Regions from separate parts of the Pseudoalteromonas sp. MB41 genome, predicted to be linked through region 1. Evidence: predicted binding sites of a transcription regulator. Region 1 holds the regulator's gene; the other holds the start of a gene.
What was found. Region 1 encodes sigma-54, which starts transcription at its own class of promoters, with help from an activator protein. Its sites were predicted from a motif close to GTTGGCACGNNNNTNGNNT; they were not measured.
Positions count from the first base shown of each region.

Region 2: a site for sigma-54 is predicted at 978-996, ahead of LPA49_RS03255 (CsbD family protein). Genes of this name have one in related genera too.

Region 1 is NZ_JAJJZF010000013.1:34,868-38,189, reverse strand. Features, by position in the region: gene rapZ (RNase adapter RapZ) at 1-316, opposite strand, end outside; gene ptsN (PTS IIA-like nitrogen regulatory protein PtsN) at 317-769, opposite strand; gene hpf (ribosome hibernation promoting factor) at 773-1,060, opposite strand; gene LPA49_RS13300 (RNA polymerase factor sigma-54) at 1,087-2,583, opposite strand; gene lptB (LPS export ABC transporter ATP-binding protein) at 2,698-3,322, opposite strand, start outside.
Region 2 is NZ_JAJJZF010000001.1:720,855-724,176, reverse strand. Features, by position in the region: gene LPA49_RS22350 (GGDEF domain-containing protein) at 1-663, shown strand, start outside; gene LPA49_RS03255 (CsbD family protein) at 742-939, opposite strand; gene hrpB (ATP-dependent helicase HrpB) at 1,177-3,322, shown strand, end outside.

The DNA of each region.
Region 1 (3,322 bases):
ATAATGGGTGTAAGCGGCGTGTTTCAGAGAACCGTTTGATCAGTGTTTGATCATCACTATCTAAATAAAACAACGTGGGTTTTGCAAAGCCCGGTAAATACTCAAGAATATCGTTAAATTCTTGCTGTTCTTTCGGCAGGTTACGCACATCGATACTTACAGCAATTTTGTCGTAATTATCTGACACACTGCGTACTAACGAAGGAAGTAGGTTTACAGGAATATTATCAACGCAGTAATAGCCTAAGTCTTCAAGTACTCGTAAAGCGACCGATTTACCTGAACCAGAGCGACCGCTGATAATAATTAATTCCATTTATGCCTCTGATGCAATGACTTTAAACAGATCACTATCTGTTTTAGCACTGCGTAGCTGTTTACAAAATTCTTTGTCTTTAAGTCTATCAGCAATTGTTGATAAGGTCTTTAGATGAAGTTGACAGTCACCATCTGGTACGATGAGTGCGACAAAAATATCCACTGGACGATTATCAATTGCGTCAAAATTTATAGGTGACTCACTCACAATTACAAATGCGTGTGGCTGATCTGCACCGCTCATACGACCATGTGGAATCGCAATACCTCGGCCAATACCCGTGCTGCCCAATTTTTCTCTGTTCAATAGGGCATTGAGTATATCTTGCTGAGATAAATGAGGGAGCTGCTCATGAGCCAGTTCGCTGATAAATTCGAGAATTCTTTTTTTGCTATTAAAAAGGACCGCAGCTTTGCTGCAGTCCTGGTTAGTAAGTGAACTAAGTTTCATAATTTAGTGTCGAGCTAATTTCTCTTTGTGTTTAATTACTTGACGATCAAGTTTATCGATTAACGAGTCGATGGCTGCATACATATCTTGGTGTTCAGTAGAGGCAAATAACTCGCCTCCGTTTACATGTAAAGTTGCTTCTGCTTTTTGGCTTAGTTTTTCTACATCTAGAATGACATGAACATTATTAATGTGGTCAAAATGCCTTTCTAGTTTCGCAAACTTGGTGTTTACATAGTCTCTTAATGAATCTGTGATTTCTACATGACGACCAGTTAAATTTAGTTGCATAAGCATTTTCCTTCTATGTAAAACGTCTAAATCAGACTCTTACGCTGATTCGACGGAGGTATTGCTAGAGACTCTCGATATTTTGCTATTGTCCGTCTAGCTACTTTAATTCCTTGCTCAGCCAATATATCTGCAATTTTGCTATCACTCAATGGTTTAGCTGTGTTTTCTGCGGCGATTAGCTTTTTGATTAAAGCGCGAATTGCCGTAGATGAACACTCACCCCCATTTTCAGTGCTTACATGGCTGGAGAAGAAATATTTCAACTCAAAAATTCCCCGCGGGGTATGCATGTATTTTTGTGTTGTTACTCGCGAAATTGTTGATTCATGCATTTCGACCATTTCCGCGACATCATTTAATACCATGGGTTTCATGGCCTCAGGACCATGTTCAAAGAAAGCCTGTTGTTGTTGAACAATACAGTTAGTCACTTTTAATAACGTGTCATTACGGCTTTCTAAGCTTTTAATAAACCATTTTGCTTCTTGTAAATGAGAGCGAATAAATTGGCTATCACTGCTTGATTTTACAGAACGTGACATCGCCGCATAGTGGCTATTCACTCTGATTTTCGGCATGCAGTCTGGGTTTAGTTCAACTACCCAACGGCCTTTTATTTTTTTTACGGATACATCGGGTATCACGTATTCAGATTCTTCTCTAACAATTGTATCCGCAGGCTTTGGATTTAAGCTGTGGATCAATGTCATGACTTCTTTCAGCTCACTTTCTTTAAGCTTAGTCTTTTTCATCAAAGTGCGATAGTCACGACTCGCTAATAATTCAATATGTTCTGATAACACCATTTTAGTTTCAGCTAAATAGGGGGTGTCAACATCGAATTGGCGTAATTGAATACACAAACATTCTTGTAAACTACGTGCGCCAATACCGACAGGATCGAATAATTGGATTCTTTTTAGGACAGCTTCGACTTCATCAAGTTCGATTTCTTCTTCATCGTTATTTTGATTGAAGCTTTCAACAATGTCTTCGCAGCTTACGGTTAAAATACCCGAATCATCAATTGCCTCAACAATCGCAACGGCAATCGCTTCGTCTGTTGGGCTGAATGGAGTCAGTTGTAACTGCCACATTAGGTATTCGTGGAGAGTTTCGGTTGATGCGCCTTGGTAAATTGATTCATCTTCAGGCATTGGACCTGAGGAACTTGATGGGGCAGCACTCATGTACTCATCCCACGTAACATCCATTGCTAAGTCGTCACTTACGGTGTCTTTGTTGAGGGCATCACTGCTTTCTTGCTCGTACTCGCTCGCAGCTTCGTCAGCCGACGCGCTTAGTTGGGTATCGTCAGATTCGGCTTTTTGCTCGTTCTTGCCAATACTCTCTTCTGCATAATCTGCTTCTTCAACTTCAAGCAAAGGGTTAGAGTCTAACGCTTCTTGAATTTCTTGCTGGAGATCCAATGTACTGAGCTGCAACAAACGGATAGCCTGTTGCAGTTGTGGAGTCATTGTAAGTTGCTGGCCCATGCGCAGCTGTAATGATTGCCTCATGTATCCCTAACAATCCTTTTTAGTCTTATCAAACAATAGCACGATGCCGTTAACTATTTATTTGATTTATTGTCATTGTTATAAGTCTAGCAGATGCTCTAGTCGGTGGCGTATTTAAAGCCTGAATTGCTCGCCTAGATACACATCGCGTACAGTTTGGTCGGCTAACACATGTTCAGGTGTACCTGATGCAATTAGCTCCCCATGAGAAACAATGTAGGCTTTTTCACAAACATCAAGGGTTTCTCTCACATTGTGGTCAGTAATTAATACACCAATACCACGATTTTTTAAGTGCTCGATAATTTTCTTTATATCTAACACTGAAATAGGATCAACACCAGCAAAAGGCTCATCGAGCAAAATAAATTTAGGGTCAGCGGCCAGTGCGCGTGCTATTTCAACACGACGGCGTTCACCCCCTGACAATGCCATACCTTGGCTGTCACGAATGTGTTGAATGCTAAATTCATCAAGTAAGCTGTTGAGTGTTTCTTCGCGGCCTTGTTTATTGAGATCTTTACGGGTCTCTAAAATGGCCATTAAGTTTTGATAAACGGTCAGTTTTCTAAAAATCGATGATTCTTGTGGCAAATAGCCAATACCTAAGCGAGCGCGGCTGTGCATTGGCAATAAGGTGATGTCGTTATCATCAATGCTTATTTTACCTTTGTCACTGGGCACTAATCCCACAATCATGTAAAAGGTGGTTGTTTTACCTGCGCCATTTGGCCCAAGT
Region 2 (3,322 bases), on a different contig from region 1:
TACTTCACCGATAAGCTTGGGTATTACAGCTATCCGAATCATTATTTTACGACCCGTGTCATGCTGTGTTTTTCGATTCTTTGTATTCTTGGTGGTTTCTACGAGTATTACCGTAATAAGTACAGTCGAGAGCTTATTGAGCAACTAAAAATAAATCAAAAATTAGCCCGTATTGATGCCATGACCGATTTGTTTAATCGCCGTTATGCTACTGAATGCTTGCAAGATGCGCGTTTTAACGAAGGGGCTGTCTTTTTGTTGATTGATGTAGATAACTTTAAACAAGTGAATGACACCTATGGTCATCAAATTGGTGATGATGTGCTCACTTTCATTGCTTCAATCCTCAAAAGTGTGAGTGGCGAAGAAGACATTGTTGCTCGCTGGGGCGGAGAAGAGTTCCTTATTGTGACCCCGCAAGGACATGAGCGTAGAGCAAGACAATTAGCTGAAAACATTCACCAGCAATTGGCGCAACATGCATTCCAACAAGGGGTTCATAATTTTAAAGTGACGCTGAGCATAGGGCTTCATCAGCGGGCTTCTAACGAGAGCATTGATCACTGTTTAAGTGTGGCAGATAAGTGTTTATACCTTGCTAAATCACACGGTAAAAACCAAACCGTTGCTGAGCTAGATAGTGAAACACATTCACCTGCTTAGGTAATAAAAAACCGCCAAAATGAAGTGACCCCCAATAGTTGGACATTCCAATTACTGGGGGTCTTTTTATGTGCAAAATTAGTGACTATTTTCAAAGTCACTGACTTCGCTCTCAGCTTCTTCTTTCGATTTGCCGTATTTTTGTTGGATTTTACCAACAAGCTCTTTACGGCTACCTTCAATTTTATCTAAATCGCCATCGGTAAGTTCACCCCATTTACGTTGTGCTTTACCTTTTAACTCTTTCCAATTGCCTTCTAAACGATCGCTGTTCATCATAATCTCCTTACTTTGTTAAACATTCACTTTAATAAAAGCAATCGTTATGCCATTCATGGTTTATATATAACCAACTGAATTACATCGTTTTTATTATTATGATTAGACATAGAGTGTTACATGCCTGCAATTTGTACTGGGTTTTAAGGAAAACCTTGTAATTCTTTCATTCAATGAGAGGCTGTTCATCGTTTTTTGATACAATGGGCAAAAAGAAAGTAAGAGATGCCAGACGTGCTGCCAGTTGAAGATATTTATCAATCCCTGCTAACAACAATAAAAAATAACCCTATGGCCTTATTACAAGCACCACCGGGCGCAGGTAAATCAACATGGCTGCCACTCACATTAATGCGTGAAGGGCACTTTAAACACATTGTCATGTTAGAGCCAAGACGTCTGGCTGCACGTAATATTGCCCAGTATTTGGCGAGCCAACAAAACGAAAAAGTCGGTGAAAGTGTCGGTTTGCGTATTCGAGGGGAGTCAAAAGTGAGCCCCGCCACTCGGCTTGAGATTGTCACCGAAGGTATGCTGACCCGTATGCTGCAAAACGATCCTGAGCTAAGTGGCGTTGATTTACTTATTTTTGATGAGTTTCATGAGCGTTCAATTGCTGCAGATACCGCGCTTGCCTTTGCCCTTGAAACGCAAGCGGCATTGAGAGACGACTTAACAATATTACTGATGTCGGCCACCTTAGACGGTGAGCGGTACAGTGAGTTTTTTGACTGCCCAATAATATCCTCTGAAGGGCGAAGTTACCCGATTGATGAAGTGTATATTCCACTCAAAGACGAAAGCCGATGGCTCGATGGTATACCCGCAATTATTAAACAAGCGCTCAATGAGCAAGCTGGCAGCGCATTAGTTTTTTTACCCGGACAGCGCGAAATATTACGGGTGCAGCAAGCACTAAGCGACCTTGCAGATCAGTGCGAGGTGTTTACTTTATTTGGTGAACAAAACAAAGCAGAACAACAAGCTGCAATCGCCCCTGCAACGAAAGGGAAGCGTAAAGTTGTGTTGACCACCAATGTAGCTGAAACCAGTTTAACCATCGAAGGTATACGTATTGTAATTGACAGTGGTAAGCGCCGTGCAGCCAGCTTTAATTTAAAAACCGGTGTTACAGAGCTTATAACGCAAAATATTTCGCGCTCATCGGCGGTGCAGCGAGCCGGTCGCGCAGGGCGTATTGAACCGGGCGTGGTGTATCGCTTAGGGAGTAAGCAAACCTTTGAGCGTCGCAATAATCACGACGCACCTGAAATTCTCACCAGTGATATTAGCCAGTTATTACTTGAGGCAAAGCAATGGGGCGCTTCACTTGAAGAGCTAAGCCTGCTTGATGTACCAAGCACGCAACAAATTAAGCAAGCAACAGCGCTGTTGAAAATGCTGGAAGCCATAGATGAAAATGACAAGCTGACACCGCTTGGCAGTCAAATGCTCAGCTTTGGTGCCGATATTCGGTTGTCACATATGCTGATTAAAGCACAAAAATTACAAGTAACGATGCCAGGCATATATGAGCTAGCGGCGTATTTAATCGCCTTACTCGAAAGCCGCATAACGATGCCTGCCGATCTTAATTTGGCGCTGCATAGCCAGCATACAAAGCCGCATCCCGTGTTTAAACAGCAATTAAACTATTGGTTATCACGTTTGCAATTGAAAGCAGCCTTTGAGCTTAAAACGCAATACCTTGCCTTGCTGGTGGCGTTTGCATTTCCTGACCGATTGGCGAAAAAACGCGGTAATGGTTACTTACTTGCTAATGGCGCAGGTGCTGATTTAAGTGAAGAGTTTTGGCATAACGATGACTACATTGCCATTGCCAGCATGGGCGGCCATAAAGGGAGTCGCGTATTTGCTGGCGTGGCGTTTGTGCCCAGTGAACTTGAAGATGAACTCGGCCATTTATTCACATCGCAGACGCGATGTGAATACGACGAAAAAACAGGACGTTTCATCCATCAAGATGAAGTAAAACTAGGGGCTATCACAGTATCAAGTCAGCCAAGTAAACAGCCGCTTGATAAAGCTCAGCGCACTCAAGCGTGGTTAAACTTATTTAGCAAGCATGGTTTTCAGTTATTTAATGAGCAAACTGACAATGAACAGTTACTCACTCGTATGAGTTTGGCAAGCACGCTGTTGCCAGAGTCATTTCCGACCATTAATCGAGACGAACTACGTGCACATAGCCAATGGTTAGCGCCTTACCTGAGTGATATTAAAAATCTTGAGCAGTTAAAAAAGTTTAATTACGGCGAAGCACTAAAAAATTGTTTTGATTGGCAGCAACAAAGTGCATTAAATGAGTTACTGCCATTGCGTTTAACTGTGCCAAGTGGCTCTAATGTAAGAATTACCT